3 regions of the Microbacterium sp. PI-1 genome follow, and region 2 is predicted to be linked to each of the others. Evidence: predicted binding sites of a transcription regulator. Region 2 holds the regulator's gene; each other region holds the start of a gene.
The links. The regulator LexA, encoded in region 2, represses DNA repair genes until DNA is damaged. The targets are predictions, from matches to a motif close to TCGAACANNTGTTCGA.

Region 1: a site for LexA is predicted at 1,347-1,362, ahead of E0W80_RS05145 (HNH endonuclease signature motif containing protein). Genes of this name have one in related genera too.
Region 3: a site for LexA is predicted at 2,056-2,071, ahead of E0W80_RS13200 (HNH endonuclease signature motif containing protein). Genes of this name have one in related genera too.

The regions. Positions count from the first base shown of each region.
Region 1 covers NZ_SJYZ01000003.1:259,316-262,591, reverse strand. The annotation lists gene E0W80_RS05155 (ABC-F family ATP-binding cassette domain-containing protein) at 1-370, opposite strand, end outside; gene E0W80_RS05150 (fused MFS/spermidine synthase) at 441-1,289, shown strand; gene E0W80_RS05145 (HNH endonuclease signature motif containing protein) at 1,392-2,705, shown strand; gene E0W80_RS05140 (sugar-binding protein) at 2,801-3,276, opposite strand, start outside.
Region 2 covers NZ_SJYZ01000012.1:35,147-38,422, forward strand. The annotation lists gene E0W80_RS11500 (histidinol-phosphate transaminase) at 1-547, opposite strand, end outside; gene E0W80_RS11505 (LysM peptidoglycan-binding domain-containing protein) at 601-969, opposite strand; gene lexA (transcriptional repressor LexA) at 1,256-1,942, shown strand; gene metE (5-methyltetrahydropteroyltriglutamate--homocysteine S-methyltransferase) at 2,069-3,276, opposite strand, start outside.
Region 3 covers NZ_SJYZ01000015.1:49,114-52,389, forward strand. The annotation lists gene E0W80_RS13185 (DUF2520 domain-containing protein) at 1-127, shown strand, start outside; gene panC (pantoate--beta-alanine ligase) at 124-1,011, shown strand; gene panB (3-methyl-2-oxobutanoate hydroxymethyltransferase) at 1,008-1,877, shown strand; gene E0W80_RS13200 (HNH endonuclease signature motif containing protein) at 2,102-3,276, shown strand, end outside.

The sequences.
Region 1 (3,276 bases), on a different contig from region 2:
TGAGGGAGCCGATCTCCGCATCCCAGGGCAGGTCGGTGAGCAGTCCTTCGATGACGTCGCGGATCCGCGCGTCGCCGGCCCACTCGTACTCCGGGGTGTCCCCGACCACTGCGGCGCTGATGGTCAGGTCGTCGGGGAGGGTGTCCGCCTGATCGAGCACACCGATGCGCGTGCCGCCGCGCACGGTGACGCGGCCCGAGTTCGGTTCCTTGATCCCCGCGAGCATGCCGAGAAGACTCGACTTGCCGTCGCCGTTGCGGCCGACGATGCCGATGCGATCACCCTCTTCGATGCCGAGGGTCACGGAGTCGAAGACGACCCTGGTCGGGTATTCGAGATGCAGGGCTTCAGCCCCGAGAAGATGTGCCATGTTCCTTCCAGGGTAGTCGCGCGCGGTCGGCGTGTTCTCCGACCGGCTCCCCGCGCTCTAAGATCGACGGGTGCCGAAGAGTCGCCGGGTGTTCTCCCTTCTGCTCGAGGATCGCAAGGCGAAGCTGGTGCAGTCGAGAAGGCGGCCCGGTCGCTACGAACTCAGCGTCGACGGAATCCCGCAGTCCGTCGTCTCGATGACCGACCCCACCGATCTCGAATACGACTACACGCAGCACATCGCCAGAGTGATGGATGCTGCCGCTGAGCCCGGTGCGCCGCTGTTCACCGTGCACCTGGGAGCCGGTGCCCTCACGCTGGCACGCTACGTCGAGGCCACGCGCGCCGGATCGCCGCAGCTCGTGGTCGAGTTCGAGCCCACTCTCTACGAGGCGGTGATCGCCGCGCTGCCGCTGTCTCCGGGCACCGATCTGCGCGTCATCTTCGGTGATGCGCGCGCGGTCGCGGACGCGGAGCTTGCCGGCGAGTGGATGGGTGCGCGGTTCACGGTCGTCGATCTCTGGGATGCCGCCGTCATCCGGCATCGCGTGGCCAGCCAGGAGTTCTATCGCCGTGTCGCCGCGCGCTCCGCAGCGGGGGGAGTCGTGGCGGTCAACCTGCTCGACGGACATCCCTTCGAGTACTCACGGCGACAGTCAGCCACCCTGCGCACGGTGTTCGACCATGTCGCCGTCGTCCTCGACGCAGAACCGAACGATGACGAAGGCCCGCTCGGCAACGTCGTCGTCTTCGCGAGCGATGAGCCGCTCGCCGTCGCGACGAACCCCGACCTCCTCGGCGTGCCGCACCCTCATACGCTCCACGGCGACGCACTGACCTCGTGGATCGCCGGCGCGCGCATCATGACCGACGCCGACGGCACGGACTCCCCCGACCCCGACGATCCGATCTGGGACTAGCACCGCCCGTTGATCGCGTTCGTCACCGTTTCGTGACCCCGGAGACGTGAATTTTGATCGAATGCATCTTCGAATGTCAGTGGTCGGTGATGGACTGAAGTCATGACCGCACTGCTCGACGCGACCGATTCCCAGATGGCGATGCTCGCCGATCTGGTCGCGTCGCTCGAGGCCGCGGAGAGCACTCTGAGCAGCATGCAGGCGGCCCGCGACGGCATGCTCGCGATGGCCGGACGCCTGGCCGTCGACATCGCCCGCGGCGCCGCCCACCCCGATCACGGCGACATGGCGATCCGCACGGTCGCTGCCGAGATCGGCGCGGCGCAGCCCCTGAGCGACCGCACGATCGAGCGCAAGATGGCCGAGGCCACGTGGCTCGTCGAGCGATTCCCGGCGGTATGGGAGGCACAGGGCGAAGGGCGCATCAGTGCCGCGCACTCCCGGGTCATCGTCGAGGCGGGCGCGCATCTCGACGAGGCTGCGCATCGCGCCGCCTACGCCGCGGAGGCCGTGGAGGTCGCCGTGACGGAATCCCCGAATCGGCTTCGGCGGATCGTGCGGCGTCTTGCCGAGCGGTTCCAGGAGCGCAGTCTCACCGAGCGGCATCGCGATGCCCACGAGCTGCGCCGCGTGTGGGTGAAGGACCTTGACGACGGGATGGCCGAGCTGGGGGCGCGCGGACCCGCGGTCCTCCTGCACGGCATGCTCGACCGGCTGTCGCAGATGGCGCATGCGGTGAAAGAGGAGAACGCGCGAGCGGCACAGGACGCTTCGGCCGCCGGACTCCCCGCCGACGACCGCACGGTCGATCAGTTGCGCGCCGATCTGCTCGCCGACCTCGTTCTCACAGGATCCCCCGCGGGCCATGACACGGCGGACAGCCTGCTGGGCGAGGTCCGCGCCCGCGTCGAGGTCACGGTGCCGGTGCTCACTCTGATGGACGATGACGCTCCGACGACCTCATCACCGGCCGAGCTCGACGGAACGATCCCCATCGACGTCACGACCGCTCGCACGCTGGCAGGTTCCGCGACCGGCTGGGACCGCGTGCTGACGCATCCGATCTCTGGCGAAATGCTCGCTGTCGACCGCTACCGCCCGAGTGAGCATCTCCGGCGGCATCTCCGCGCGCGGGACCAGCGGTGCCGGTTTCCCGGATGCGGGATCACGGCGCGCAAGTGCGACCTCGACCACAATCATGCGGCCTCGACCGGAGGGGCGACCGCCCACGGAAACCTTGCCGCCTTCTGCCGACGACATCACATGCTCAAACACCACTCCCCCTGGCACGTCGACCAGACCTCGGGCGGCGTGCTGGAGTGGACGAGCCCGACCGGTCGCACGTACATCGACCGGCCGCCTCCGCAGAACACGGTGACCTTCACGAGTGCCGATCCGGTGACCGCACCGTTCTGAGCGCCTCCCGGGCATGTGCACCGGTTGAACGACGAACCGCCCGGACCCGAGGGCCCGGACGGTTCGCGTATCCGTGAGGATGTGTGCCGTGCGAGTTACTGGTACGACTTCACGATCTCGAGGAGGCTCGGGACGTTGGCGTATGCCTCTGCCGCGTTCTCCTTGGTCACGATGATCGGGTCGAGCAGGTAAGCCGGAACGACCTTCACGCCGTTGTCGTACTGCTCGGTGTCGTTGACGTCGACCTCTTCACCCTTCTGGAGCTGGCCGACCATCTTGATCGACTGCTCGACGAGGAGCGTGGTGTCCTTGTTGATCGTGGAGTACTGGATGCCCTCCATGATCGACTTCACCGACTCGACCTCGGAGTCCTGACCCGTGACCACCGGGACCGGCTTTCCGGCTTGCTGCACCGAGGTGATGATGGCGCGAGCGAGCGTGTCGTTCGGCGAGAGGACGCCGTCGAGCGTCTCGGAGCTGTACGTCGAGGTGAGGATCGAGTCCATGCGACGCTGGGCGTTCTCGGCCTTCCAGCCCTCGGTCGCCGTCTGGGCGATCTCGGTCTGGCCGG
Region 2 (3,276 bases):
CGTAGACGGCTTCGACGACATCGAGACCGAGAGGCGTCCCGGTCGGATTGTTCGGCGAGCAGAGGATGACCACATCGGGGTCAGCGGCGCGTACCTGCGCGGCCGCATCCTCGGGCGTGATCGAGTAGTCGGGCTCCCGGGTGCCGGCAATCCACCGTGCCCCCGTTCCCTGCGCGATGAGCGGATACATCGAGTACGTGGGCGCGAACCCGAAGGCGGTGCGCCCGGGTCCTCCAAACGCCTGCAGGATGTGCTGCAGCACCTCGTTGGATCCGTTGCCCGCCCAGATCTGGTCGGCGGTGAGCCCATGACCGAGGTAATCCGCGAACGCCTCGCGAAGCGTCGTGAACTCCCGGTCCGGATACCGGTTCACGTCGCGGATCGCCACCGCGATGTCGTCGAGGATGTCACTCGCGACCGCCTCCGGGATCGGATGAGTGTTCTCGTTGACATTGAGAGCGACCGGGAGAGGGGCCTGCGGGGCACCGTACGGCTTCAGCCCGCGAAGGTCGTCACGGAGTGGCAGATCGTGGAGGGAGAGCGTCACCCTTCCCATGCTAGGCCGCTGGTCGGGCGGATGACGCACATCCCGGTGAGGGCTCAGTCCACGTACTGCGCCGGGATCGCGAGCTCCTGACCGATCTGGAGCTCGCCACCACGGAGCACGTTCATCCGGCTGATCTCTCCGATGACGACACGCGGGTCGGCGTTCGGCGCGACCGAGGTGGCGATCGACCACAGGGTGTCCCCGGGCAGGACCGTCAGCGTCTCGACACTCGCGGCGGGAGCATCGGCACCGGAGGCGATGGCGCTGCCACCGCTGAGCGCCGCGAAAGCGATTCCGATGGCCAGCGGCACGGAGGCGAGAGCCAGCAGCACACCGCGACCCCGTGCCGTCAGCCGCAGTCGCGTGTGGGGGCGTGCGGGTGCCGGGAAGATCGTTACGGTGCTGACGCTGATGCTGCTCATGTCGTGCTCCTTAGCCTGTCTCGGGGCGATGGCCCGGAGGAAGTTGGCGTAGCGTTCGCATTCCCGTCTCGGCCGGGAGCCGTTAATGCGAAGCTACGTTCCGAAGATATCTTCGAGTTCGAACATCTGTCAAGTGTTCTTCGAAACCGGAAACGCGATTCGCCCGACACGCTCGAACAGATCTTCCAGATCGGACTGTTTCTCGGATACGGTTTCGATGAGAACACCACACCACGGGCCTCCGACATTCGAAGAGCGACGTCGGATCACGCACTTAAGGAGCACCATGAGCGAGTACTCAGCCCCCGAGTCGGAGGCACCGCGGACCCGCCGTCGCAAGAGCCTGAGCCCGAAGCAGATGGCGATCCTCGAGGTCATCCAGAATTCGATCGCCCACCACGGGTACCCGCCGAGCATGCGGGAGATCGGTGACGCCGTCGGCCTCAAGTCGCTCTCGAGCGTGACGCACCAGCTCGGACAGCTCGAGCTCAGCGGCTACCTGCGCCGCGACCCCGGGAAGACGCGCGCGATGGAGGTCCTGATCGATCTGCCCGGTGCGAGCGGCGAGAACCCTGCCGATGTCGCGACCCCCGTGGGCGATGCCGCGCTCGTACCCCTGGTCGGGCGCATCGCCGCGGGTGTGCCGATCACGGCGGACCAGCAGGTGGAGGAGATCTTCCCCCTGCCACGCCAGCTGGTCGGCAAGGGCGACCTGTTCATGCTCAAGGTCTCCGGCGAGTCGATGATCGACGCCGCGATCTGCGATGGCGACTGGGTGGTCGTCCGCTCCCAGAACAATGCGGAGAACGGCGAGATCGTGGCCGCGATGCTCGACGGGGAGGCCACCGTCAAGGTCCTGCGCCGTCGCGACGGGCACACCTGGCTCCTGCCCCGCAACTCGTCTTTCGAGCCGATCCTCGGTGATGAGGCCGTCGTGCTCGGCAAGGTCGTGGCCGTGCTCCGGGCGGTCTGACGCGCTCCGCTGACCGTCGAGGCCCCTTCTGACCGTCGAGGCCCCTCCCAGATACGTTTCTGAGAGGGGGCCTCGACGCTGCGGGGGGGGTGTCGACCCGGCGCGGGGGTGTCGACCCGGGGTGAGCTATGCCCGGACGCTCACGTCCTCACGCACCCGGCGCGTCGCCTCGACGATGTTGCGCAGCGAGGCGGTCGTCTCCTCGTAGCCGCGGGTCTTCAGGCCGCAGTCCGGGTTCACCCAGAGCTGACGTGTCGGGATCTCCTCCACCGCGCGACGCAGTAGCGACTCGACCTCCTCGACCGTCGGCACGCGCGGCGAATGGATGTCGTAGACGCCCGGACCGATGCCGTGGTCGAACCCGACCTCGGCGATGTCGGCGACGACCTCCATGCGACTGCGCGCCGCCTCGATCGAGGTCACGTCGGCATCGAGCGCCCGGATCGCATCGATCACGACACCGAACTCGGAGTAACAGAGGTGCGTGTGCACCTGGGTACCGGCAGCGGCACCACCGGTCGCGAGTCGGAATGAGTCGACGGACCAGCGGAGGTACGCGGGCTGGTCCGCCTTCTTCAGCGGCAGGAGTTCACGCAGCGCGGGCTCGTCGACCTGGATGATCGCGATGCCGGCAGCCTCCAGGTCGGCGATCTCATCGCGCAGCGCCAGCGCGACCTGGTTCGCGGTCTCACCGAGCGGCTGGTCGTCACGCACGAACGACCAGGCGAGGATCGTCACGGGACCCGTGAGCATGCCCTTCAGGTGCTTGCTCGTCAACGACTGCGCGTAGGCGGACCATCCCACGGTGATCGGAGCCGGTCGCGAGACGTCGCCCCAGAGGATCGACGGTCGTGTGGCCCGGGATCCGTACGACTGGACCCAGCCGTGCTCGGTCACCGCGAAGCCATCGAGGTTCTCGGCGAAGTACTGCACCATGTCGTTGCGCTCGGGCTCCCCGTGGACCAGCACATCGAGCCCGAGGTCCTCCTGCAGAGAGACGACGCTGGCCACTTCGCGACGCAGGAAGTCGTCGTAGTCCTCGGCGGGGATCTCGCCACGGGTGAACCGGGCGCGCGCACGCCGGATGTCGCCGGTCTGCGGGAAGGAGCCGATCGTCGTCAACGGCAGCACGGGCAGGCCGAGCGCCTCCTGCGCGGTCTCACGCTCCTCGTACCCGACGCGGGAGAAGTCGGCCGTGCTGAGCGCACGATCGCGGACGGCACCGTCACGAACGCCTGGTGCAGCGAGACGATCCGCCAGCGCGGCGGACGACGCGTCGAGCTCGGCGGCGATCGACGCGCGGCCGACGCTGAGCCCCCGGGCCAGCACACCGA
Region 3 (3,276 bases), on a different contig from region 2:
GCGAGGGATGCCGTCGCGAGGGATGCCGTCGCGAGGGGTGCCGTCGCGGGGGGCCGTGTCGCGTGAGGGGGCGCGGGAGAGCCCGTCGCGAGAAACGGCCGGCGAAGAGAAGGAGTCTTCTGTATGAGGATCCTCCGCACGATCACCGACGTTCGGGCGGCCGTCCGCGACGCTCGGCGCACGGACTCGTCGGTCGGGCTCGTCCCCACGATGGGGGCGTTCCATGACGGACACCTCTCTCTCATGCGTGCGGCCCGAGCGGCTTCTGATCTCGTCGTCGTCTCGCTCTTCGTCAACCCGACGCAGTTCGGCGCGAACGAAGACCTCAGCACCTACCCGCGTGACGAGGCGCGAGACGCCGCGCTCGCCGAAGCCGAGGGCGTGGATATTCTCTTCGCCCCCGCGGCATCCGAGATCTACCCCGACGGGTTCGCGACGAACATCCACGTCGCCGGCCTCACCGATGTTCTCGACGGTGCGAGTCGCGGCGCACATCACTTCGACGGCGTCGCCACGGTCGTCACGAAGCTGTTCGGGATCGTCCGCCCTGATGCCGCCTACTTCGGGCAGAAGGATGCGCAGCAGGTGCTGGTCGTCCGCCGCGTCGTACGCGACCTCGACCTGGACGTGCGGATCGTCGCCTGCCCGATCGTGCGCGAGGCCGACGGGCTCGCGATGAGCTCGCGCAACGTCTACCTCGATGCGGACGCCCGTGCTCAGGCGACCGCGCTCAACCGTGCCCTCGACGAAGCGACCGCGGTGTTCGACGGCGGTGCCCGTGACGCCGGCAGCATCCTGTCGACCGCTCGTCGCGTGCTGGACGAGGCCGACATCGATCCGGAGTACCTCGAGCTCCGCGATGCCGAGACTCTGCGCCCTCTCGCGCGCGTCGACCGTGACGCCCTCCTCGCCGTGGCTGCGCACGTCGGGGCTGCTCGGCTCATCGACAACCACATCCTCTCCGGGGGCGACGTCGCCGCCGGCCCCACCGCGACGGAGGTCCGCGCATGAGTGCCCAAGCTGGTTCCCACCCCCGTGTCACCCTCGCTGCCCTCGCCGCGAAGAAGGACGCGGGCGAAGCGCTCGTCATGGTCACCGCGTATGACCACCCCAGCGCGCAGATCGTGGAAGCTGCCGGGGTCGACATCGTGCTCGTGGGCGACTCGGCCGCGATGACCGTGCTCGGCTACGACAGCACGGTGCCGGTCACGGTCGACGAGATGCTCATGCTCACCAAGGCTGTTCGCCGCGGATTGACCTCCCCGCTGCTCATCGGCGACCTGCCCTTCGGATCGTATGAAGCCTCTGACGAACTCGCCCTCGCGACGGCACAGCGCTTCATCAAGGAGGCTGGCTGCGACCTCGTGAAGATCGAGCGCGGCGGCACGACCGTCGACCGCGCTCGGGCCCTGGTGCAAGCCGGCATTCCCGTGGTCGGGCACGTCGGACTCACCCCGCAGACCGCGACGGCTCTCGGCGGCTACCGCGCGCAGGGTCGAACCGCCGAAGCCGCGCTCGCCGTGATCGATGATGCCCTCGCCCTGCAGGATGCCGGGCGCGCGATGCTCGTGATCGAAGCAGTGCCCTCCGAAGTGACCGCAGTCCTCATGCCGCGCCTCGACATCCCGGTGATCGGTATCGGCGCCGGAGCGGGTGCCGACGGGCAGGTGCTCGTCTTCCACGACCTCCTCGGGCTCTATGACGGCGGGGCGGCAAAGTTCGTCAAGCGCTACGCCGATCTGCGCAGTGCAGCCATCGACGGCGTCGAGGCATACGCGCGGGAGGTGCGCAGCGGTGCGTATCCTGCGGCGGAGCACGGCTACACGATGGCGCGCGGTGAGGCGGCGCGCCTGGAGGAGATGCTCGCGACGCGCTGATCCAGCCGGCGCGTGGCCGATCGCCGGCCCCATCGAGAGCATCGCGGGCGTGCGACTCGCATCCGGGGTCATTGTGTGGGGTCATGCTTGCATAGTACATAGTTTCGAAGACTGGCGGCGTGTAGTCCCGCGCTTGTGGATAGCTTGCATGCATGCTTGGCGATATTCCGGCATGCAATCGAATAAAGCTTCGAAAGTAGAGCCGTTCCGGGTTAGAGTGAAGCATGTCCACTTTGACCGGGTTGCACGAGGCGATGGCTCGCCTCGATGACGCGTGGTCGCGCGCCGAGGAGACCGGCGATCTGTCTCGAGCGCAGCTGATCGCCGTCAACGATGCGATCGGTCTGTTGCAGCGGCGTCTGGATGCTGTGCACGTGGAGGTGGCGGCTGGTATCTCACGCGAGTCGCGCCCCGAGTTGGGAGCAGAGAGCCTCGCGAAGCAACAGGGCTTTCGGAGTCCGGCGAAGCTGATCGCAGCGACGTCGGGAGTATCGACGGGTGATGCGCAGCGTCTCGTCAAGGTCGGCGAGGCGACGGCGCCGCGTATGGATCTGATCGGAGCGCGCTTGCCGGCGAGGTATCCGCTCGTACGCGAGGCGCTGGCCACCGGGGCTCTCAGTGCGCAGGCGGCGGCGATGATCGTCGGGCTGCTGGATCGGTGTCGAGTGGCTGCCGGCCCGGAACGCGTCGCCGAGGGGGAGCGGGTGCTTGCCGAGAAGGCTCAGGGTCTCGCGCTCGACGACGTCCGCAAGCTCGTGGTCCGCGCGGAGGCGTGGCTCGACCCGCACGGGGTCGAGCCGAAGGAGGAAGAGCGCCGCGGAAAGCGTGCGCTGACGTTGTTCGAGCGTGACGGCATGGTGCATCTGAGCGCGGTGCTGGATGCGGAATCGGCGGCTCCGGTCGTGACGGCGATCCGGGGGTATGTCTCAGCGGCGTTCGCGGCGCGGAAGGATGCGCCGGATCCCGATGCAGTCGATGCGGATCGTCGTTCGGTGCCGATGCTGCAGGCGGATGCGCTGGCCGTGTTCGCCGCGCATGTTCTCGGGTGTGCGCAGCGGGTGCCGTTGGCGGGTGCGACGGTCGTGGTGCGGATGCGGCTGGAGGATCTGGAGTCCGGATCCGGAGCCGCAGAGGTCGACGGGATCGAACAGCCGGTCAGTGTCGGTGCGGCGCGGCGGATGGCCGCGGGCGGGGGCGTGATCCCGTGCGTGCTCGGCGGTGCGGGCGAGGTTTTGGACTGGGGGCGGGAGAGACGCCTGTTCACCCGGGCGCAACGGCTGGCTCTGGTGGAGCGGGACGGTGGGTGCGCGATGTGCGGGTTGCCGCCGGAGATGACGAAAGCGCATCACATCCGCTGGTGGAGGCGAGATCGCGGGCCGACGGATCTGTCCAATGGTGT